4 regions of the Sanguibacter sp. 25GB23B1 genome follow, and region 1 is predicted to be linked to each of the others. Evidence: riboswitches for the same ligand, from Rfam matches in the RefSeq annotation. Region 1 holds a riboswitch; each other region holds the start of a gene.
What was found. A riboswitch is a leader RNA that binds a small molecule or an ion and turns the genes downstream of it on or off. The one in region 1 is predicted to bind cyclic di-AMP.
Positions count from the first base shown of each region.

Region 1 (6,766 bases):
CGAGCTCGCTGAAGAGGGGATCGTCCCGCTCCGCGCCCGGATCGCCGAGCGTCTGGGGCACTCGGGTCCGACCGTGTCGCAGACCGTCGCTCGCATGGAGCGTGATGGGCTCGTGGTCGTCAGCGGCGACCGCCACCTCGAGCTCACCGAGCTCGGCTACGGCAAGGCGATGCGGGTCATGCGCAAGCACCGGCTGGCCGAGCGCCTCCTCACCGACGTCATCGGCCTCGACTGGGAGTTCGTCCACGACGAGGCCTGTCGCTGGGAGCACGTCATGAGCGACCGCGTCGAGCGCCGGCTCGTGGACCTCCTCGACCACCCGCACTTCTCGCCGTACGGCAACCCCATCCCGGGCCTCATGGAGCTGGGCGAGTCTGCCGAGGCGGTGACGTTCCTCGAGGGCGTCGTGTCGCTCACGGCGCTCATGGCCGCGCGGTCCGCGAACGGCGGGGTTCCCGAGGCCGGCGCGTTCCCTGCGACGGTCGCGCGCCTCGGCGAGCCGCTGCAGACCGACGTCGAGCTGCTCGCCCGGCTGGCGTCCGCGGGCATCAAGCCGGGAGACGTGGTCCAGGTGGAGCGCCAGCCCGACGGAGCCGGGATCTCGGTGACCTCGGAGGGGGCGGAGATCGTCCTCGACCTGCCGGACGAAGTATCCCGCCACATCTTCGTTGTGGCATAGGTCACATCGGGTGAAGTTCTTCTCGAGGGCGGGTGACATACCGGAGGTATCTGGGGTACCTTCGTGTTGCTTCGTAGGGATAACAAACTCCGCGAAGTGCTCGAGCGGAACGCCGAACCCTGCCACTGCTCGAGGCTGCCTACAACCCGCTGGCAGGGACGGGGGACCCAAATCTGGGCAGTGCTCACCCACTGCCCTCGGGGTGAAGCCGCATGAGAACGTTCACGCGGCCGGGTGTTCTCCTACCCGAACCCGACAGCTGACCTCGCAGGCGTCTTGGAGACAACGTGACCACTAGCACCACTCGTGCCCGCCACCGGCAGGCACGGCGCCCGATCACTCCGCTCACCACGCTCGTCAGCTCCGCGACAGGCAATGCAGCCGTCATGGGGCGTCGTACGGCCGTCGTCGCCGCGTCCTCGGGCCTCCTCGTCTCGTTCATGGGTACCGGCGCAGCCACGGCCGCTCCCTCCTCCAGCAGCCCTGCGCTCAACTCCGTCGACGTCTCCGCGCTCACCGCGCAGGCGCGTGCGGCGCTGAGCACCGCTCCCGCCGTCACGGTCGCCGCCGACGCGACCTGGACCGTGGAGCAGACCGCGGTGTCGGTCACCCCGAAGCCCGAGCCGGCTCCCGAGCCCGTCCGCGCGGTCGCAGCCACGCGCAGCGCCGAGCGCACGGCGATCGTCACGGACGCCGACACGGAGACGACTGAGGTCGCCGCGACGACCGAGACCGCAGCCGCCCTCGAGATCCCGGCCTCCGCCGCCGGCAGCTCGATCGTCGACATCGCGAGCCGCTACGTGGGGGTCCCGTACCTCTCCGGCGGCTCCACCCCGGACGGCTTCGACTGCTCCGGCTTCACCGCGTACGTCTTCGCTCAGGCTGGCGTCTCGCTCCCGAGGACGTCGGACGCTCAGAAGGCCGCCGGGACGATCATCCCGCGTGACCAGGCTCAGGCCGGCGACCTCATCTGGTCTCCCGGACACATCTCGATCTACGCCGGTGGCAACACCCAGATCGACTCTCCGAAGCCCGGAGCGACCATCCAGTTCCGTTCCATCTGGCAGTCGAACCCGGTGTTCATCCGCATCGGCTGACCGTCACCTGTCGACGAAGCCCGGACCGCCGTCGCGGCCCGGGCTTCGTCGTCTCCGGGCATCGTCGTTCGGCGTCTCGATCGTCCACCTGATGCATGCTGAGTGTGAGTCCAGCGTCATGGGAGAGTAAAGTCGACGACAAGTGAAGTCGTGGACCGTCACGTCAAGGGAGACCTGTCATGAGTCGCACCGAAGCAATCCTCGTCGGTATCGACGGCTCTGCCTCGAGCCTGCACGCGCTCGACTGGGCCACGGCCCTCGCCAGACGGTCCGGGCAGCCGCTGACGATCGTCTGCTCGTACTCCCTGCCCTCTTTCGCGGCCGCGTCGCTCGACGGCGGCTACGCGGCGCTCGACGACTCGTCGATCCAGGCCGGCGCCCGGGTGGTCCTCGACGAGGCTCTCGCTCGGGCTTCCCTCTCGGGCGTGTCGGTCACCGCGCACCTCGCGACGGGCGACGCCGCCGGGGTCCTCATCGAGATGTCCAAGGACTTCTCCCTCGCGGTCGTCGGCACGCGGGGCCGAGGGGGGTTCGCCGAGCGCCTCCTCGGCACCGTCTCCTCCGCGCTCCCCGCCCACGCGCACTGTCCCACCGTCGTCGTGCCGCTCCGGTCGGAGGAGGCTGCTCTCGACGAGGACCCCGTCGCGCCGCTGCGTCGCATCATCGTCGGTGTCGACGGCTCGCCCTCGGCGCGCGGCGCCCTCGACCAGGCGATCGAGCAGGCGCTCCTGTGGGAGGCCGAGCTCGTGGCCGTCGCTGGTGTCCCGGTCGGGTCCGGCTCAGGCCTCCTCGCGTGGCTGCCCGCCTCGATCGACCACGAGCAGGTCCTCGCGGACGTCACGAAGGGCCTCGACGCCATCGTCGACGCTGCCGAGGCCGCTCACCCCGGTGTGACGATCCGCAGGATCGTGCTCGACGGCACGGGCGCCGAGCTCCTCACCGAGTTCTCGACCGCGAGCGACCTGCTCGTCGTCGGGTCCCGCGGCCGCGGCGGGTTCGCGGGCCTTCTCCTCGGCTCGACGAGCCAGGCCGTGCTCCACCACTCCGCGTGCCCCGTCATGGTCGTCAACAAGCACTGCGACGCCGCCCGGCAGGCGCAGGACCCGCCGCCGGCCCAGGACACCGCGCGCTAGTTGCGGTTCCGGTACAGCCGCATCGTGATCGGTGCGAGCACCGCCGTCATCGCGACGGTCACGACGAGGACCCAGGCCACGTCGGAGAGCTCGACGGTGCCGCCCATGAGCCCGCGGATCGCGGTGACGAGGTGGGACACGGGGTTGACCTCGACGAAGGACTGGAGCGCCGAGGGCATCGTCGACGGGTCGACGAAGATGTTCGACGCGAAGGTCAGCGGCATGAGGATGAGCATCGAGACGCCCATGACCGCGTTCGGGCTGCGCATGACGAGCCCGAGGATCGTGAAGATCCAGCTGAGGGCGAACGCGAACGCGAGCAGCAGGGCCACGGCGAGCACCGTGCCGACCGCGCCGCCGGCCGGGCGGTACCCGAGGACGAGCCCGAGCCCGAGGGTCACCACGGACGCGATCGTGTACCGGACGGTGTCGCCGAGCAGGGCCCCGACGATCGGTGCGGGTCGCCAGATCGGCAGTGACCGGAAGCGGTCGAACACGCCCTTGGTGATGTCCGTGTTCATGGTGAAGCCGGTGTACACGGTGATGATGAGCACCGTCTGCACGAGGATCCCGGGCAGGAGGAACTGCAGGTAGGTGCGGGTGTCGCCGGCGAGCGCGCCGCCGAAGAGGTAGGTGAACATCAGCGTGAAGATCACGGGGGTGAGCGTGACGTCGAACAGCTGCTCGGGCACGTGCTTGATCTTCAGCAGGGCACGCCACGCGAAGGTCAGGGTGTTCGCGACGGCGGAGGGGCGCTGCGGACGGTCGGTGAGCGCGACCGCCGCACGGAGGGCGGCCGACGTCGAGGTCGTGGCCGACGTGGCGGCGGGTGAGGACGTGGTGGTCATGAGGACGTCTCCTCGATCAGGGACTCGTCGACCACGTCGACGGGTTGGCCGGTCAGTGCGAGGAAGACCTCGTCGAGGCTGGGTTGACCGAGCGTGAACTCGGGCACGTGGATGCCTGCCTCGTGGAGCCTGGGCAGGATCGTGTAGGCACGGGCGCGCGCGTCGGGGGAGCTCTCGATGCGCGCGACGAGCGCATAGGGGTCTGCCGGGAGCGTGACGTTCCCGTCGTCGGTGCCGCCGAGGGCGTCTCCGACGATCTGGGCGGCACGGTCGCGGTGCGAGGAGTCGGCGAGCCGGAGCTGGACGGTACCGGAGCCGACCGAGCTCTTGAGCTCCGTGGCCGTGCCCTCGGCGATGACGACGCCGCGGTCGATGACAGCGATCCGGTCGGCGAGCTGGTCGGCCTCGTCGAGGTACTGCGTGGTGAGGAGCACGGTCGCGCCGTCGGCGACGAGGACGCGCACGATGTCCCACACGTCGTTGCGGCTGCGCGGGTCCAGCCCGGTGGTGGGTTCGTCGAGGAAGAGCACCTTGGGGCTCATGATGAGGCTCGCGGCGAGGTCGATGCGGCGGCGCATGCCTCCGGAGAACGTCTTGACCTGACGGTCTGCGGCGTCGCTGAGGTCGAACGCACCGAGGAGGTCGGCGCTGCGGCCCCGGGCGGCCGCACGTGAGAAGCCGTAGAGGCGCGCGAGGACGATGAGGTTCTCGGTCGCGGTGAGGTCCTCGTCGACCGAGGCGTACTGGCCGGTGAGGCCGACCAGGCCGCGCACGGCGTCGGCCTCGGTCCGGATGTCGTGGCCGAGGATGCGGGCGGTGCCGGCGTCGGGGCGCAGGAGCGTCGCGAGCATCCGCACGGCGGTGGTCTTGCCGGCGCCGTTGGGGCCGAGGACCCCGTACACGGTCCCGGCAGGCACCTCGAGGTCGATGCCGTCGACGGCCTTGGTCGTGCCGAAGTGCTTGACGAGGCCGTGCGCCTCGATGGCGAGATCGGTCATACGGTCCATGGTGGACCAGGAGGGTGCGGCACGGCTAGTGATATCGGGCCAGGCTCTCGGACCGGTCGCTGCCCTAGCCGTCCTCGGCGAGCGTGTCGTGGAGCTGGTCGAGGCCCCAGTCGAGATCCGCGTCGGAGATCGTCAGCGGCGGCGCCAGGCGCAGCGTAGAGCCGTGCGTGTCCTTGGCGAGGACCCCGCGGCGCAGGAGCGCGAGGCATGCGGCCTTGCCCGAGCCCCACGCGGGGTCGATGTCGATGCCGGCCCACAGGCCGGCCCCGCGCACGTCGAGGAGCAGCTCCTCGGTGACGAGGTCGTCGAGCCGCGTCTGGAGGTGGTCGCCGAGATGGCTCGCTCGTGCCTGGAGCTCGCCGGTGCTCAGGAGCTCGACGACCGCGAGGCCGACGGCGCACGCGAGCGGGTTGCCGCCGAACGTCGAGCCGTGGGTTCCGGGTGTGAAGACCCCGAGGACGTCCGAGCGCCCGACGACCGCGCTGACGGGCACGATGCCGCCGCCGAGTGCCTTGCCGAGCACCACGAGGTCGGGGTGCACGTTCCAAAGGTCGCTCGCGAGCGTGGTGCCCGTGCGGCCGAGACCGGACTGGACCTCGTCCGCGACGAGGAGGAGCCCGGCGTCGTTGCACAGCGCACGCAGCGAGGGCCAGAACCCAGGAGCGGGGACGATCACGCCCGCCTCGCCCTGGATGGGTTCCATGAGGACGGCGACCGTCGACGAGTCGATGGCCGCCTCGACCGCGGCCGCGTCGCCGAAGGGCACCACGCGGAAGCCGGGTGTGTACGGGCCGTAGCCGGCCCGTGCGTCGTCGTCCGTGGAGAAGGACACGAGAGTGGTGGTGCGGCCGTGGAAGTTGTTCTCCGCGACGATGATCGTCGGCTCGGCGATCCCGCGCGCCGCTCCCCACTTGCGTGCGGCCTTGATCGCGGTCTCGACGGCCTCGGCACCGGTGTTCATCGGCACCATCATCGAGTCGGCCGCACCTCCTGCCACCGACGGGCCGACGAGGTCGCACAGCGCCTCAGCGAACGCGTCGAGCAGGTCGTGGTCGAACGCCCGGGAGGTGAGCGTCACGCGGTCGAGCTGGGCGTGCGCCGCCGCCACGAGCGCGGGGTGCCGGTGCCCGAAGTTCAGCGCCGAGTACCCCGCGAGCATGTCGAGGTAGCGGCGGCCGTCGGTGTCCGTCGCCCACGAGCCCTCGGCCGTCGCGATCGTCACCGGGAGCGGCGCATAGCTCGGAGCGAGCCGGGTCGTTCCCCGGGTCACGGGGCCGGCCATGGTCAGGCCTGCCCTGCGGGACCGGACGACGCGTCCGCGTCGGGTGCGGGACGGATCTCCAGCGTGCAGCACTTGGCGCCGCCGCCGCCGAGGACGAGCTCGGAGGTGTCGACGCCGATCGGCTCGTAGCCGCGCTCGGCGAGCTGACCGACGAGCCCGGTCGCGAGCGGGTTGAGCACCACGTGCTGCCCGTCGCTCACGCCGTTGAGGCCGAGCACCACGGCGTCGGCCTCCTCCGCGATGACGGCGTCCGGGTAGAGGTCCTCGAGCACCTCGCGGCTCGCCGGCGAGAACGCGGCCGGGTAGTACGCGACCTGGCCCGTCGGCGTCGCAGTGCCCTCGGCACCCTCCAGCACGATCAGCGCCGTGTCGAGGTGGTAGAACCGCGGGTCCACGAGCTCCAGCGTCACGAGCTCCCGACCCCACAGCCCGGCTGCCTCGGCGTGCGCCGCCACCTCGGTGCGGAAGCCTGTCCCGGCGAGCATCCGGGGTCCCACGCTGAGGATGTCGCCCTCACCTTCGTTGCGCTCGCGGGCGTCGTGCACCGTGAAGCCGTGGTCCGCGAACCAGCGCAGGTACGCCGGCCCCTCGGGCTGGCGCTCGGGGTGCGTGAAGCGCGCGCCGTAGACGACGCCGTCGACGACGGTCGCACCGTTCGCCGCGAACACCATGTCCGGGAGGCCGTCGACCGGGTCGATGTACTCGACGGTCGCGCCGAGG
Region 1 covers NZ_JBDYKL010000006.1:14,177-20,942, reverse strand. Annotated here, with positions in the region: gene ABKW26_RS05460 (metal-dependent transcriptional regulator) at 1-679, shown strand, start outside; cyclic di-AMP (ydaO/yuaA leader) riboswitch at 780-968, shown strand; gene ABKW26_RS05455 (NlpC/P60 family protein) at 967-1,776, shown strand; gene ABKW26_RS05450 (universal stress protein) at 1,956-2,909, shown strand; gene ABKW26_RS05445 (ABC transporter permease) at 2,906-3,757, opposite strand; gene ABKW26_RS05440 (ATP-binding cassette domain-containing protein) at 3,754-4,755, opposite strand; gene rocD (ornithine--oxo-acid transaminase) at 4,829-6,034, opposite strand; gene ddaH (dimethylargininase) at 6,049-6,766, opposite strand, start outside.

Region 2 (2,938 bases), on a different contig from region 1:
GCGAGACTGGCGTGATGAATCCTTGGACCACCCGCGAGTCGACCGTCGTCTACGAGAACCCCTGGATCCGGGTTCGTGAGGACGCCGTCGACGGTCCGGACGGCACCCCGGGCATCTACGGCGTGGTCGAGGTCCGCCACCCCGCCGTGTTCGTCGTCCCGCTGACGGACGACGACGAGGTGGTCCTCGTCGAGGTCGCGCGCTACGCGACGGGAACGCTCTCGCTCGAGGTGCCTGCCGGTGGGTCCGACGGCGAGGACCTCGTGCTCGCCGCGCAGCGCGAGCTCCGCGAGGAGACGGGCCTGGCTGCGACGTCCTGGCAGCGCGTCGGCACGATGTTCGCTCTCAACGGCGTGTGCGACGCGATCGAGCACGTCTTCCTCGCGCGCGGTCTGCGCACGGCGGACGAGGCGGCCGAGCAGGCGGCCGAAGGCATCACGGGCACACGGACGGTGCCCTGGTCCGAGGTCATGGGACTCGTCCAGGACGGGACCATCACGGACGGCGAGACGGTGGCCGCACTCATGTACGCGGCGATCGCCCTGGGCCGCGTCTCATGACGCGCGCACGCGTCAGCGCTCCCCCTACTCGTCTGGTCACGCTCGCCGACGCCGCCCCGCTCGCGGCCCTGCTCACCCGGAACCGGGAGTTCCTCGCGCCGTGGGAGCCGGTGCGGCCGGACGCGTACTTCACGGAGCGCGGGCAGGCCCTCGTCCTCGGTGCAGTGCTCGAGCAGCACGCGAACGGGACGTGCATGCCGCGCGTCGTCCTCGACGAGGCGGGTGAGGTCGTCGGGCGGATCACGCTCGACGGGATCGTCCACGGTGCCTTCCAGTCGTGCAACGTCGGCTACTGGGTGAGCGAGCACGCGAACGGGCGCGGTCTGGCGACCGCAGCCGTCGGCGACGCGGTGCGGGTCGCGTTCGACGAGCTGGGGCTGCACCGCGTGCAGGGCGTGACGCTCCTCCACAACGGCGCGTCGCAGCGAGTCCTCCAGCGCAACGGGTTCGTCCGCATCGGCACGGCACCCGAGTACATCGAGATCGCGGGTCGCTGGCAGGACCACGCGATGTACCAGGTCATCCGGTCGTCCGTCGGCGCGACGCACGGGCTCGCGGACCGTTTCCACCCGGACTTCACCCGCTCCTGAGCGACTTCACCCGTGACCTCCCCGTGACATACCCGCGGTAGGCGACATATGTTCGGAGTGCTTCACACGGCGACCGCCACGTGAGGTGCTCGAGCGGACGTCTAGTCCTGCCACCGCCCCGAGCCATCGACGACACCCTGGCAGGGATGGGGGACCCAGAACTGGGCACTGCTCGCAGTGCTCTCGGGGTGAAGCCGCGCGGACTCGATCCGGCGGCCGGGCGCTGTTCTCCAGCCCGAACCCGACAGCTAACCTCGTAGGCGTCATGGAGAGACATGTCTGTACGACCGCGCCCTGCCCAGCACCGCTCTGACCAGCGGGCACGCACCCCTCTGACCGACCTCGCAGCGAGCGCGAGCACCAACGCGAGCGTCATCGGCCGACGCACCGCCCTCGCCGCCGCGTCCTCGGGTCTCCTCGTCTCCCTCATGGGCGCCGCCCCCGCGAGCGCCGCACCCGTGTCGACCGCGACGAGCACCGTCGACCTCGACGCGCTCACCACGCAGGCACGCGCCGCCCTCGAGACCGCGCCGGCCGTGACGACCGCAGTCGACGCCTCCTGGTCCGTCGAGCTGACGAGCATCACCGTCACACCCGCCCCGGAGCCTGAGCCCGTCGTCGAGCCCGAGCCGGAGCCCGCTCCCGCCCGCGCGACCACGTCGCGCTCCGCCGAGCGCGTCGCAGTCGGCGCGACGACCGTCGAGGAAGCCGCACCCGTCGTCGAGGCGACGCCCGCCGCGGCGCCCGCGTCGGCGAACGGCAGCTCGATCATCGACGCGGCCAGCAAGCTCGTCGGCATCCCGTACGCCTCCGGTGGCACGACGACCTCGGGCTTCGACTGCTCCGGCTTCACGTCGTATGTGTTCGCCCAGGTCGGCATCTCCCTCCCGCGCACGTCCAGCGCGCAGGCCGGAGTCGGCACGGTCGTCTCCCGCGCCGACGCCCAGCCCGGCGACCTCATCTACTCCCCCGGCCACATCGCCATCTACGCGGGCGGCAACACCCAGATCGACTCGCCGCGTCCAGGGAAGACCATCCAGTTCCGCGAGATCTGGCAGTCGAACCCCACGTTCATCCGCGTCGGCTGATCGCGGCAGACGACGCGCACAGGCCGTGCGCGCTGGGCCCGGACCGTGCACACGGTCCGGGCCCTTCGTCGTCATCAACCGGACGAAGCCCCTTCAGCAAGCCCGTGACCGGGGACTTCTCCCCGTAGACCGGCCGGATCGATCGCCCTAAGGTCATCGCTGTGACTGCCTTCCACGACCCAGACGCGGCGCTGGCCAAGATCGAACGTGACATCGAGATGGCGCAGGAGCGAGCCGCGAGGGCTGTGCGTGCACGGCAGGAGATCGACCAGGTCCGCGGGACCGCGAGCAGTCGCCGGGGCGAGGTGACCGTCCAGGTGGACGCGACCGGAGTCCTCGCGTCGCTCCGGCTGACCGACGACGCCCTCGACCTGGGTCCTGACCGGTTGGCCGAGCTTATCCAGGACACCGTCCGGGCGGCATCCCGTGACGCCGCACAGCAGGCGCTGCGGGTGGCGGATGCCGAGTTCGGCGAGGGCTCGCAGTACACCGCGCACCTGCGCACCGAGCTCGACGCCCGCACGCGGTGAGCGCCGGCGCAGAGTACGAGGTCTCTCTCGACACGCTGTTCAACCACGCGGCGCACGTCCAGTCGGTCGCCGACGATGTCGCGCTGGCCGCCGACGCCGCGAGTCACGTCGATCTCGACGGTGGGGCGTTCGGGGTCCTGTGCTCGTTCCTGCCCGTGTTCGTCAACGAC
Region 2 covers NZ_JBDYKL010000001.1:202,558-205,495, forward strand. Annotated here, with positions in the region: gene ABKW26_RS00975 (NUDIX hydrolase) at 15-560, shown strand; gene ABKW26_RS00980 (GNAT family N-acetyltransferase) at 557-1,150, shown strand; cyclic di-AMP (ydaO/yuaA leader) riboswitch at 1,268-1,428, shown strand; gene ABKW26_RS00985 (C40 family peptidase) at 1,426-2,238, shown strand; gene ABKW26_RS00990 (YbaB/EbfC family nucleoid-associated protein) at 2,400-2,768, shown strand; gene ABKW26_RS00995 (hypothetical protein) at 2,765-2,938, shown strand, end outside.
Region 2: linked by a shared signal. The riboswitch ahead of ABKW26_RS00985 (C40 family peptidase) and the one ahead of ABKW26_RS05455 (NlpC/P60 family protein) in region 1 are both predicted to bind cyclic di-AMP.

Region 3 (6,766 bases), on a different contig from region 1:
CAAGCCCAAGATCGAGCAGTCCTTCCTCGCGATGGCGATCATGGGCATCGTCCTCATCCAGAACATCACGATGCTCGAGGTCTGGGCGGACGTGCTCACGTGGATCGAGAGGACCACGGGGATCACGAGCTACCCGCTGATCTTCACCGTCGCGTTCACCGTCGCCGTGACCGTCCCGGTCGCTCTCCTCGCCATCGCCTCACGCGTCGCGGCCGCCGGGAACCTCGAGAGCACCGCGAAGAACTTCGCACGCTTCGGGTACGCGCTCATCCCCCTCGACGTCGCCGCCCACCTCGCGCACAACCTCTTCCACCTCCTCGCCGAGGGCGGCTCCGTCTACACCACCGTCGCCGCGCTCTTCGGTGCACGCACCACCGGCGTCGACCCCGCCCTCCTGAGCACGGGCACCATCCAGGTGCTCCAGTTCGCACTGCTCGCCCTGGGCGTCGCGGGCTCGCTCTACACCGCCCGACGCATCGCCCACCGCCGCTACCGCACCGACGCACGTCGCCGAGCGACCCTCGTGCCCTACGCAGCGATCATCATCCTGCTCGGCGCGGTCAACGTGTGGCTGTTCCTCCTGCCCATGGCGCACCGCATGTGAGACCGGACGCTAGCGGCGAGATCCTCTGCACCAGGCCTCACGCTCATAGAGAGCGCGGCATGGTCGATGGGACAAGTCGACTACGGAGGAGGTGAGCACAATGGACGGGATCGTCTCGATCACTCAGCGGATCAACGAGATTCAGGCAACGATCGGCTCTTTCTCCTCACCTCGCCCTGACCTCCCGGGCTCGGTCCGCTCGGCGTCGTTCGATCGAGCCCTCGGACTGGCCGTCGACGACCTGTCGAAGGTCGACGCCGCGGGCGCTAAAACCGTCTCGTGGTCAGCTGCTGGCGTTCCCGCCGACCTTGCCCGTTACGGCAACGGCGAAGTCCCCCGCGCGGAGCTCATGAATGTCGCAGGGACGGGGCATCGCCTGTGGGCGCCGGCCGGAGAAGCGTTCGAACAGCTGCTTGCGGATGCGGCCAAGGATGGCGTCTCGATCGGGATCACCGATTCCTATCGCTCCTACGATGCGCAGGTCGACGTCGCAGAACGCAAGGGCCTGTACTCCCAGGGAGGCCTCGCGGCCACCCCGGGAACAAGTCCTCACGGCTGGGGCATCGCCCTTGATCTCGACCTGAACTCCCAGGCCCAGGCCTGGATGCGATCCAACGCCGGACGCTACGGCTTCGTGGAGGACACCCCCCGCGAGCCGTGGCACTGGGTCTACCGCAAGTAGCTGGCCACACTCACTCCTGGAACCAGGAGCGCCCGCCGTCTCCGGTGCGGTAGACCGTGCTGTCGAATGCGGCGAGGTATGACTCCTCCCCGATCGCCGTGAAGGCCTCTGGTGTTCCTTGAGGCACACCGGTGACAGCCCACGCCGCTCCGTCGAACATCCACAGCCTGCCTGTCGCGTCCAAACCTGCCAGGGACGCTGTGACCTGGTCCGCGTGACCAGGAACATGAGCGACCAGGACAAGGCGCTCTATCGGCTGGGACTCATGCGGAGCGAAGTTCGTTCCACCGTCCGTACTCACGAGAAGACCGGTCTCCGTCGTCGCGACGAGTCGGTCCGGGTCGTTCGGATCGACATCGACATCTCGGGCGTTGATGCTCGGTCCGCTGGTCCAGGTCACACCGGCGTCGTTGCTGATCTTGAGCCGCCCGTCGGAGGAATCCAAGCCGTAGAGCCGGTCTCCTGCTCCCGTGAGGTCGTGGAAGTCGCTGTGCCCGCGCAGGGAGACGTCCTCCCATCCGGCTCCAGCGTCTGTGCTGCGCAGCAGACCCAGGTTTGCCGGTGCGACCTCCCCGGGAGCTGGGTGGCCGCTGGCGTAGAACGTGTCGGGCCCGGTGACCACGAAGCCCATCATGTCGTTTCGGCTCTCGCCGACGGGCTGCGGGACTGAATCGTCGAGCCGGAACAGTCCCTGATGTGTTGCGACGTACACCGTGTCGTCGCCAGGGTTGAGTCCGATGCCGTGGATGTGTTCGAACGTGGGCGGTGACGCGTCGGACGCATCACCGGTCGGGTCATCGGTGGCTGGCGATGTGGCACAACCGGCGAGGGCGAGAACAACGGTGAGCGCCAGTGCAGAGGCTGGTCGTGCGATGGGGTGAGGGCGCATGGAAGGTCCTTGAGAAGGGGGAGGCACGGCAGGGTGCGGCGGGACAGCGTGATTCGCCGTCCCGCCACAAGAAGGTGAGCTGAGTCAGAGGCTGTCGAGCATGCCCTGCATCGTTGCGATCTCGGTCGTCTGCGCGTCGATGATCGTCTGGGCGAGCGCCAGAGCGTCAGCGTTCTCGCCCGAGTCCAGCTCCTCCTGCGCCATCCCCACTGCGCCTTCGTGGTGGCCGATCATCAGCTCCAGGAACCGTTGGTCGAACTCGGTTCCAGTCAGGGCACTGAGCTCGGTCATGACCGCTTCCTGGTCCATGCCTTCCATCTGCATGTCGCCGTGGTCCATGCCTTCCATGCCGTCATCAGGCGAGGTCTCCTCGCCCCAGCCCTCGAGCCAGGACGTCATGGTGTCGATCTCAGGGCCTTGGGCAGCGGAAATTTCCGTTGCGAGGTCCTTGACCTCCTGGGTCTCGGCGTTCGTCGCCGCAAGGTCAGCCATCTCGACTGCGCCCTCGTGGTGGACGATCATCATCTGTGCGAACTCGGTGTCGGCGTCGTTGTGTGCGACCTCGGCGGCCTCCTGTGTAGTTTCCTGCGCCGTGGGTGTCGATTCCGACTCCGGCGCAGCATCGCCGCACGCGGCGAGAGCTGTGGCCAGGGCCAGCGAAGCAGCAAGGGCAGCAATACGTGTCTTGGTGTTCATGGTGGGCTCCATCGTCTGTCCGTCCCTGGACGAGGGACGGGATCTGGGTGTGGTTGCTCAGGTTCGCCGCGGGGACGGCAAACCAGAGGGTTCCTACACGCGCAGAACGCACAGAGAGTGCGCCACGATGGGTCGGCTGCCTCGAGGGCGATGAGCCGATACCGCCACCAGCACCGCCGGGGCGTCGTCGTGCATACGTCGCAGTCGGCTCCTGGCGAGGATCCACCGAGAGACGGCCGGTACCAAGATTGCCGCCGCGACCAGAGCGCAGCACACGACGAGAGCGTCGTGGAGCGAGCTGTCAGCGGTCGGGTGATCGAGGGGAAGGAGCGTGACCTCCGACGCCGAGGGCGTCGTCCACGTCGCGTCCGCCAGGCTCGACGCGACCGACATCGGTGCCTCGAGCTCCATGTGCCCGCCGTGCCCGTCCTCGGACGCGCTGTTCAGCACGACCCCGAGGAGCACCACCAGGAGCAGGACGACGACAGCGCCGACGCGCTGGATGCTGCTCACCCGAGCGCGCATCTGTCCCCCAATCACCGGAAAAACCCAACTGTGGTCAGGCTAACAAGAGTTCCTGAGACCTCGATGAGCCCATCGTCGCTGGTCCCTTCGTCGGAGCGAGCGCTTCACCCCCACAAGCCGTGATCATCCCGTGACATACCCCGGGTACGTCCTGTACTTTCGAGGGGCTCCACAGCGGCGAGATGCCAGTGAAGCGCTCAGGCGGCACGTCGAGCCCTGCCACCGCCTGAGGTTGCCGATGAACTCGTTGGCAGGGACGGGGGACCCAGAAGTGGGCGCTGGCTACAGCGTCCTTGGGGTGAAGTCGTATGGCCCGAGAGGTCATCGGCCGGGTGTTCTCCTACCCGAACCCGACAGCTAACCTCGCAGGCGTCATGGAGAGAACATGAACACGACGGTGAATTCTGCCCGCCACCGCGCGGCCAGGCGCCCTATCACGCCCCTGACGACACTGCTCCTCAGCACCTGCGAGAACGCAACGACCATGCGTCGTCGAACAGTGGTCGCAGCGGCCTCCTCGGGACTCTTCGTCTCGATGTTCGTCGGAGCGCCGGCCTCGGCGGCACCCGCCGCCGCCTCGTCTCCGAGCACCGTTGATGTCGACGCACTGACAGCCCAGGCCCGCGAGCAGCTGGATGTTGCGCCCGCAGTCACCGCGGCGAGCGACGCGTCGTGGACCGTCGAGCACACCGCGATCTCCGTCACACCCGCACCCGAGCCCGAGCCCGAACCAGAGCCGGAGCCGGAGCCGGTCCGGTCTGCACCCGCTGCTTCACGGTCGGCTGAGCGTGCGTCGACCGCGACTGTGACGAGCGAAGCTGCCGCACCGACCGAAGCCCCTGCTGGGGCTTCGATTCCCGCCACGGCCTCCGGAAGCGCCATCATCGAAGCGGCCAGCCGCTACGTCGGCGTGCCCTACGTCTGGGGAGGAACTACCCCGAGCGGGTTCGACTGCTCTGGATTCACCTCCTACGTCTACGCCCAGGTCGGGATCACCATCCCCCGCACCTCCGGCGAGCAGCAAGCAGCCGGCACCGTCGTCTCGCGAGACCAGGCACAGCCCGGAGACCTCATCTTCTCCCCCGGCCACATCGGGATCTACGCCGGCGGCAACACGATGATCGACGCGCCCAAGCCCGGCAAGACCATCCAGTTCCGCGAGATCTGGCAGTCAAACCCAACCTTCGTCCGCATGACCTGATAGACGGACGGGCCCTGCGCGTCGTGTCACCTACGGGCTGTGACCTGCGCTGGCCGAGAGGGATTGACGGACAAGCTCATCACGCTCTCCTCGCGCTCTGGCCATAGTTCGTCGCAGGAGCGGCAAGAAGCGAACCTAGGTGCTTGACGGGTGCACCGTTCACACCGTGCGCTCCGCTCACTCGTCGACATCGTCCCGGGTGACGGCTTCCACCACCGGTCGTTCTGTCGCCACCGCGCCTACCTCGGCGGCGGCCGCCGAGCTCCTCGGCGCCCGCCACACCACCGACTGTCCACCTCTCAGTGTCTCTGCACGGCCGTTCACGCGGACGCGGACCCGATGGTTGATCGCGCACGGGTCGGCGGTAACAGTGATGGCGTCATGGTCGAGCGAGATTCGCAGACGCTGCCCGCGGTGCACCAGGGTGAAGCGGGCACGGCGCAGCGCAGTGGGTAGGCGGGGGTTGAGGACGACGCTCTCGCCCTCGGTGCGCACGCCTCCGAAGACCCGGGTGACGATGTCGATGGTGGCGGCCATGGCCCCGAGGTGGATGCCCTCACCTGTGGTCCCGCCCTGGGTGTCGTCCAGGTCGGCGGCAAGGGCATCACGGAAGGTCTGCCACGCGCGGGCCGGGTCCGTCCGGGCGAGCACGGAGGCGTGCACGACCCGGCTGAGGGTCGAGCCGTGGGCGGTGCGGGCTAGGTAGTACTCGACCGTGCGCGCGAGCACCTCGGGCCCGGTGCAGTAGCCGAGCCGCTCGAGGGTGGCCGACAGCTCGTCGGGGCCCAGGAGGTAGAGAAGCATGAGGACGTCAGCCTGCTTGGCGAGACGGTAGCGGTTGGTGGCGTCGCCCTCGGCTTCGAGGATGAGGTCCAGCCGGCCGATGTCGTCGTAGGTGCGCCGATAGTGGGTCCAGTCCAGCTCGGCCAGCGCCTCGTATCCAGCGAACTGGCTGATCACGCCATCGTGGAAGGGGACGCTCAGGCGGAGGGTGAGAGCCTCCCAGCGGCCAGGCTCGTCACGGCCGATCGCGAGCCGGGCGCGTAGCTCGTCGCAGTCATACCCGGACGTCACCGCGAGCACGTCGACGGCGCGCGCGCACACCCAGGCCGCCAGGACATTGGTGTAGGCGTTGTCGCGCAGACCTTCACCGGGGGCGACGGGGTAGCCGTCGTGGTACTCGTCCGGTCCCATCACCCCGTCGATGTGGAACCGGTCCTCTGCCGTGTCGTAGGTGGCCAAGGACGTGAAGAACCGGGCGACCTCGATGATGAGGTCCGCGCCACGGCGGGCGAGCCAGGCCACGTCCCCGGTGGTCTGGAAGTGCTGCCAGGCGTTGTGCGCTACCGCCAGGCCGACGTGATGCTGGCGGCGGGAGTTGTCCGGCATCCACCGCCCGGACCTGAGGTTGAACAGCACCCTGGGGGTCTCCTCACGTCCATCGCTGCCGCTCTGCCAAGGGAACCTCGCCCCCGCATGCCCGTCGGCACTGGCGGCGGCACGGGCGGCGTCCAGGCGCCGGTACCGGTAGTCGAGCAGGGCCCGGGTGACCCCGGGACTGCGGGCAGTGAGCACGGGCAGCACGAACAGCTCGTCCCAAAACACGTGCCCGCGGTAGCCCTCCCCGTGCAGCCCGCGCGCCGGCACCCCGGCATCGACCTCGGCGGTATGCACGGAGAGGGACTGGAGCAGGTGGAAGACGTGCAGATTCAACACCAGCTGGGTCTGGCGGTCCGCGTCCAGGTCAACGCCGAAGCGGTCCCACAGCTGTGCCCAGGCTGCCTCGTGCGCGGGCAGCAGAGCGGCGAGGCCGCCCGGCGACCGGCTCAGCTCGCCTAGAGCCCCCATCCCGGACGACGCGATCGCCGCGTCCTTGGAGGTAACGACGGTGACCGTCTTGTCGATCGTGACGGGCCGGCCGTCGCGAAGGGACAGGTCGAAGCGCAAGCCTTGGCGGTCCCTCTCGCCCACCAGCGCCGCGGAAGTGTCGGCACCGCTGACGGTGGTGCGGGCGGCGACGGCGATGCGTACGTGGCTCTGCGTGGTCTCCACCTCGGTCAGTACGGTGTGCTCGTCCACGCGCTCCTGGGTGAGAGTGCGCAGGTGGTGGTCGGCGAGCCCGCGGTACTCCGCGACGTTGGTGTTGGATACGCTGGCGTCGACGCCGGA
Region 3 covers NZ_JBDYKL010000034.1:25,598-32,363, reverse strand. Annotated here, with positions in the region: gene ABKW26_RS16300 (hypothetical protein) at 1-604, shown strand, start outside; gene ABKW26_RS16295 (M15 family metallopeptidase) at 705-1,286, shown strand; gene ABKW26_RS16290 (F510_1955 family glycosylhydrolase) at 1,297-2,175, opposite strand; gene ABKW26_RS16285 (DUF305 domain-containing protein) at 2,260-2,871, opposite strand; gene ABKW26_RS16280 (hypothetical protein) at 2,965-3,384, opposite strand; cyclic di-AMP (ydaO/yuaA leader) riboswitch at 3,623-3,783, shown strand; gene ABKW26_RS16275 (C40 family peptidase) at 3,881-4,597, shown strand; gene ABKW26_RS16270 (beta-phosphoglucomutase family hydrolase) at 4,775-6,766, opposite strand, start outside.
Region 3: linked by a shared signal. The riboswitch ahead of ABKW26_RS16275 (C40 family peptidase) and the one ahead of ABKW26_RS05455 (NlpC/P60 family protein) in region 1 are both predicted to bind cyclic di-AMP.

Region 4 (6,766 bases), on a different contig from region 1:
GGCGACGACGACGCCGTGCGCGCACGATCAGCTCGGGGAACCGGCGATGTTCACCATCCAGAACACACCGAACTTGTCCGTGCACATCCCGAAGGAGTCTCCCCACGGCGCCTGGGCGAGGGGCTCTGCCACCACACCGCCGTCGGAGAGCTTCTCCCAGTACCCGGTGAGCTCGGCCGTGTCGTCCCCGCTGAGCGAGACCGAGACGCTGCCGCCGGGCGTGTAGTCCATCGAGCTCGGGGTGTCGGACGCCATGAGCACGAATCCGTTGGGCGCCTCGAGCTGTGCGTGCATGACCTTCTCCGCCTCGGCCGGGTCGTCGCTCGCCCCGAGCTCGGCGAAGGTGCTCACCGTGAGCTCCCCACCGAAGACGGACCTGTAGAACTCCATGGCCGCACGGGCCGTGTCACGAAAACCGAGGTAGGGGTTGAGCCGTGTAGCCATGGTGAGACCACCTTCGTCGTCGGTCGAGCAGGGAGCGCCGCGCCGTGGAGACCGGCACCATTCGGACATCTCACGCTAGCAGCGACCGACGACACCGCACGGAGGGCACACACGACGAGCGCTCGCACGGCGCACCGGCACGAGCAGCCGCGAGCGGAGTCGCTATGACGTCCGTCACGATCGTTCCGAGCCGTGCCGAGCGGGAGGCCGCACCCTCGCCGCCCGTCCGCGAGCCGGCAGCGGGATGACCTGCACGCACGCCACGGATCCAGCACCTGGACCGTGACCCGGACGCGACAGGGACGACGAGCGCGTCCGAGTCCGCCACGCGGGCCGTGATCGTCCCGTGACATACCGCCGGAATCTCATGTACCTTCGACATGCTCCACCCGGCAACCGCCTCGGGAGCGCTCGAGCAGAACGTCTAGCCCTGCCACTGCTCGAGGTGATCTAGGAATCATGGCAGGGACGGGGGACCCAGGAGTGGGCGCTGCTCGCAGCGTCCTTGGGGTGAAGCCGCGCGGACTCGATCCGACGGCCGGGTGTTGTTCTCCTACCCGAACCCGACAGCTAACCTCGCAGGCGTCTTGGAGAGAACATGACCCTTCGTACCGATGGCCCGCGCCACCGCGCAGCGCGCCGCAGCATCACCCCCCTAGCAGCGCTGTCCACCGGCGCCACGGGCAACGCAGCCGCCCTCGGCCGCCGCACTGCCATCGTCGCCGCATCCTCCGGGCTCCTCGTCTCCCTCATGGGTGCCGCACCCGCGTCCGCCGCGCCGGCATCTGCTGATGCTGCACTGAGCACGTTCGACGTCGACACCCTCACGGCCCAGGCCAGCGCCGCGCTCGTCACCGCTCCTGCGGTGACCGTCGCCGCCGACGCGTCCTGGACCGTCGAGCAGACCTCGATCACCGTGACGCCGGCTCCCGAGCCGGAGCCCGAACCCGAGCCGGAGCCCGTCCGCGCCTCGACGACCACCACGTCGCGGTCCGCCGAGCGCACCGCGGTCACCGAGACGGCAGCACCTGCCGCAGCGGCGATCCCCGCCTCGGCCAACGGCAGCGCGATCATCGACGCCGCCAGCCGCTACGTCGGCGTCCCGTACGTCTACGGCGGCACCACACCGTCCGGTTTCGACTGCTCCGGCTTCACGTCGTACGTGTTCGCTCAGGTCGGCATCTCCCTGCCCCGCACCTCGGGTGCACAGCAGGCCGCCGGCACAGTCGTGTCCCGCGCCGACGCCCAGCCCGGCGACCTCATCTTCTCCCCGGGGCACATCGGCATCTACGCCGGCGGCAACACCCAGATCGACGCACCGCGTCCGGGCAAGACCATCCAGTTCCGCGACATCTGGCAGTCCAACCCCACGTTCATCCGCGTCGGCTGACACCCGAGCGCTCAGCACCACCGAGTCACCGACGGCCCGGCCCGCACCAGCGGACCGGGCCGTCGTCGTCTCCGCTCAGGCGCGGATGTCGAACATCTTCAGGCGGGCGCGGTCACGCGACGTCGACGACGCCTGGAGAGCGAGCAGCTCGGCGTAGATGCCGTCCGTGCCGGCCAGCTCCTCGGGTGGTCCGATCTCGTCCACACGGCCGTCCTTGAGCGTGATGATGCGGTCCACGGACGAGATCGTCGAGAGCCGGTGCGCGATGATGATCGTCGTCCGGTCGGCCATGAGCCGCTCGAGCCCCTCTTGGACGAGGCGCTCGGACTTCGAGTCGAGCGAGCTCGTGGCCTCGTCGAGCACGAGCACCGGCGCCCCCTTGAGGATCGCTCGCGCGACGGCGATCCGCTGCTTCTGCCCGCCCGAGAGCTTGATGCCCCGTTCGCCGATCTGGGCGTCGTAGCCCTCCGGGAAGCGCGAGACGAACTCGTGCGCGTTCGCAGACCGTGCTGCGGCCTCGACCTCCTCGTCCGACGCACCGGGGTCGGCGTACGCGATGTTCTCGCGGATCGTCCCGGAGAAGAGCGCAGGGTCCTGGAACACCACCCCGATGTCCGCGCGCAGGTCCTCGAGCGACGTCGTCGCGATGTCGACGCCCCCCACCCGGATGGTCCCGGAGTCCGGACGGTAGAGCCGCAGCAGCATGCTCACGAGGGTGGTCTTCCCGCCGCCGCTCTCTCCGACGACAGCGATCCGCTCTCCCGGAGCGATGGAGAACGTCACGTCACGCAGGACGTCTTCGGTGCCCTCGTACGAGAACGTGACGTTGTCGAGGTCGACACCCACGGGGCGCGCCGGGCCGTCGTGCGTACGCGACGGGTCCGGGAGCTCGTCGCGCTCGGGCTGCTCCGCCATGACCGCGAAGTAGTCGCGGCTGCCGGCGATCGCACGCTGCGCGGAGTCGACGAGATAGCTCATGGAGAACACCGGCTGGCGCGCCATGCTCACGAGCTGCACGAGCAGGACCATGACGGCGATCGTGAAGTCACCCCGCAGCGTTCCCACGAAGATCAGCGCGAAGACCGCGAAGAAGATGACGTTGAGCGCCGCTCGTCGCGAGGTGTCCATCGCGTGCCAGTACCGCGACTGCACCCGGGTGGTCCGCACGGTACGGCCGTAGCGCTCCTCGAAGGTCGTCAGCTCGCGGCGCTCCTGGACGAAGCTCTTCACCACACGGACCTGGCCGATGACCTCGGCGAAGCGTCCGCCGGCGATGTCGAGCTCGGTGTTCTTCTCCGACTCGAGCGCCTGCCAGCGCACGCTCGTGATGGTCGTCAACCACGTGAAGACGGGATAGATGACCGCGAGCAGCAGTGCGAGGGCCCAGGAGTGGAAGGCCGTGATCGCGAGGATCGCCACCACGGTCAGGAGCATCGGGAAGAACATGTTCGCGAACATGTTGAGGAAGTTCGTCGTCTCGGTGATCGAGCGTGTGAGGCGGTTGATCACCGTCCCCGTGAGCTCGCCGTCGAAGTAGCGCTGCGGGAGCCGGAGGAGGTGGGCGAAGTACCGCGCAGCCAGGGTGGCTCGGAGCCTGGCCGCCATCGTGTCGCCCAGGTAGCCCCCGATGTTCGACAGGAGCGTGTTCGCAAGCTCGGCGGCGAGCAGGGCCGCTGCGAACCAGATGACGCGGGAGACCCCCGACTCACCGCCCTGGTTCGCCTCGACGACGTACCCGGTCGCCGCGCTCACGACGAACGGTGTGAGGAGGCCGGTCGCGGCGACTCCGACGGAAGCCACGACGATGCCGACGTAGTACGGCCAGAGCTCGCGGGCGACACCGAGGATGCGGACCAGGGTGCGCACGCGTCAGGCGCCCGGCTGCGACCCGGTGGCGTCGCCCGACGTCAGCCGTGGGAGGAGCTGCTGGGCGCGGGTCGCGATGTCGTCGCGGACGAGGCGCATCCGTTCCATCCCCTCGATCCCCCGCTCCGAGGGCTCGTCGGTGTCCCACATCTCGACGGGCGTCCCGTCGACCGAGACGACCTCGGCCTCGCGACCGAGCACGACGACGAGGTCGGCCGCCGCGACGAGGGACGGCTCGAGGGCACGCGGGCGCTCGTCGCGGATGTCGATGCCGACCTCGAGGAGCGCGTCGACGGACTGGGCGTTGAGCGCCGTGCCCGGGCGGGTGCCGGCGGACGAGACGTCGACGGCGTCTCCTGCGACGGCACGCAGGAGACCGGCAGCCATCTGGGACTTCCCGCCGTTCTTGACACAGACGAACAGGACGCGCGGGCGGTGAGTGGTCATGCAGGCATCCTCGCCCGCTGTATAGAGCCGTGTCAATACAGCCGGGCCGGGTGTCCGCGTCCCGGCGACGACCGTCTTGCTCAGTCCCAGAACGGGTGTGTGAGCTCCTCGTCGATCTCGATCGGGTCGGTTGCAGCAGGAGCGCTCGCGCGCGTGATATCCATCTCTCTACCGTCGTCGACAGTCGTCGCGGCCGTCTAGGACTTGTGACCCATGAACCGCGTCGTCGCACGTCAGAGGCGTAGGACCAGCAGGGTGAGATCTGTCGGGCCCGTCAGCCGTGCGGCTTCTCGGGCCAGGCGTGCTTGGGGTACCGGCGACGCAGCTCCGCCCTGACCTGGGTGTAGCCGGTCGCCCAGAAGGACTCGAGGTCTGCGGTGACCGCGACCGGGCGTCGGGCGGGCGAGAGGAGGTGGAGCACCACCGGCACCCGCCCGTCCGCGAGAGACGGTGTCCTGCGCCAGCCGAACGCCTCCTGCACCGTGACGGCCACCACCGGGTGGTCTCCGGAGTAGTCGACGACCGGACGCGCACCTCCCGGCAGGAGCACGCGCTCGGGCGCGAGCTCGCCGAGCCGGCTCGCCTCCGGCCACGGGAGGAGACGCCGGAGCGCACCGACGAGGTCGATGCGCGCGAGGTCGCCGGCCGACCGCACCCGTGCGAGGTCGGGAGCGAGCCAGTCGTCCAGCACGTCGAGGAGGGCGTCGTCGGCCACGTCCGGCCACGGGGCGCCGAGGGCGCCGTGAAGGAACGCGAGCCGCCGCCGGAGCGCACGCGCCGGTTCGCACCACGGCAGTGCCGCGAGCCCGTCCTGGCTCAGTCCCTCGCGGACCGCCGCGACGACCCGCTCCGGGGGAGGTCGGAGAACCCGTTCGGACGACAGCTCGATCGCTCCGAGCCGCGTCGTCCGGCGAGCGACGACGCGACCGTCCTGCCAGCGGACGTCCTCGTCCTCGCGGAGCGTGGACCCGGCGGCCTCGAGAGCGAGGTCCTCGTCGATCGGCGCAGCAGAGCGGATGAGTGCGTCACGACGTCCTGGCTGACGGTCGGCGTCGGCCACCGCCAGCCAGTCGTACCCGCTCAACGGTGATCCCGGCGGGAGCGCGGCACCCGTCCCTGAGACGAGGAGGTAGGTGCTGCCGCCCGGTCGGCGGCGGGCGACGCGGTCGGGGTGCGCCAGCGCGACGACGAGCCCTGTCGCGAGATCGTCGGAGAGCCGGCGGGACGTCGTCGCGCCGCGTGGTGCTGCACGCTCCAGCCGCGCCACCTGCGAGCGCCAGGCGTGGCCGCCGTGCCGGTCGTGGCGCAGGGCGCGCAGGTCGGCGACGAGGTCGCCGCTGGATCGGGCGTCGTCGGAGAGCAGGGCGACGATCTCGGCTGCGCGGCGGGTCCCGACAGCGTCTGCGCCGTCGAGGAGTGCGCGTGCGAGGCGTGGGTCGACCCCGACGCGGGCGACGAGCCGTCCGCGCCGTGTCGCCCGGCCGTCGGGATCGATCGCGCCCAGCCCGAGGAGTGTCGTGCGGGCGACCGCCATGGCGGCTGCGGGTGGTGCGTCCATGAGGGCGAGGTCGGCACCGTCGGGGCTGCCCCAGCAGGCGAGCTCGAGGGCGAACGCGGTGAGGTCGGCCGTGAGGATCTCGGGGGCGGGGTGGGCGTTGAGGGTGGCGTGCTCGTCCTGCGACCAGCAGCGGTAGACGGCGCCCGGCCCTTCGCGGCCGGCTCGCCCTGCCCGTTGCCTGGCCGCGGCACGGCTCACGCGGACGGTGACGAGGCCGGCGAGGCCCCGTCGGTGGTCGGCGCGGGGTTCTCGGGACAGCCCGGCGTCGACGACGACGCGGACACCGGGGACGGTGAGCGACGACTCGGCCACCGCGGTCGAGACGACGACGCGTCGGCGTGGCCCTGCGGCGAGCGCGAGATCCTGCTCGCGTGGCGGGAGCCGCCCGTGCAGGGGGCGGATGTCGGCGGTCGTCCCGACGTCCGCGAGCCGGCGGGCGACCGCACCGACCTCGCCCGCTCCGGGGAGGAAGACGAGGACGTCGCCGCTGTGCTCGTCGAGCGCCCGGCGGACGGTGGCTGCGACGTGGTCGAGGAAGCCGGGTGTGACGCCGCGCTCGTCGAGCCGGGGTGCACGGGCGGGGGGCGGTGACCAGATCTCGCGGACGGGGAAGAGCGCGCCGTCGACCTGGACGCGTGGTGCGCTCTCGGCGCCCCCGAGGAGGTCGGCGGTGCGTGCGGCCTCGACGGTCGCCGACATCGCGACGACGGCGAGGTCGGGGCGAAGGTTCGCGCGGACGTCGACGAGCAGGGCGAGTGCAAGGTCGGCGTCGAGCTGGCGCTCGTGGCACTCGTCGAGGACGACGGCGCTCACCCCGGGGAGCTCGGGGTCACGCTGCAGGCGGCGCAGGAGGATGCCGGTGGTGACGAACTCGACCCTCGTGGCGTCGCTCGTCGTCGACTCGCCCCGGACGGTGCAGCCGACTGTCGTGCCGAGCGGTTCGCCGAGGAGGTCGGCGAGGCGCCGGGCGGCTGCTCGTGCGGCGATCCGCCGCGGTTGCGTGACGATGATGCGTCCGGGGAGCGCGCGGGCGAGCGCGGGTGGGACGAGGGTGGTCTTCC
Region 4 covers NZ_JBDYKL010000013.1:2,945-9,710, reverse strand. Annotated here, with positions in the region: gene ABKW26_RS09230 (VOC family protein) at 28-444, opposite strand; cyclic di-AMP (ydaO/yuaA leader) riboswitch at 866-1,044, shown strand; gene ABKW26_RS09225 (NlpC/P60 family protein) at 1,043-1,834, shown strand; gene ABKW26_RS09220 (ABC transporter ATP-binding protein) at 1,910-3,700, opposite strand; gene ABKW26_RS09215 (low molecular weight phosphatase family protein) at 3,704-4,147, opposite strand; gene hrpB (ATP-dependent helicase HrpB) at 4,422-6,766, opposite strand, start outside.
Region 4: linked by a shared signal. The riboswitch ahead of ABKW26_RS09225 (NlpC/P60 family protein) and the one ahead of ABKW26_RS05455 (NlpC/P60 family protein) in region 1 are both predicted to bind cyclic di-AMP.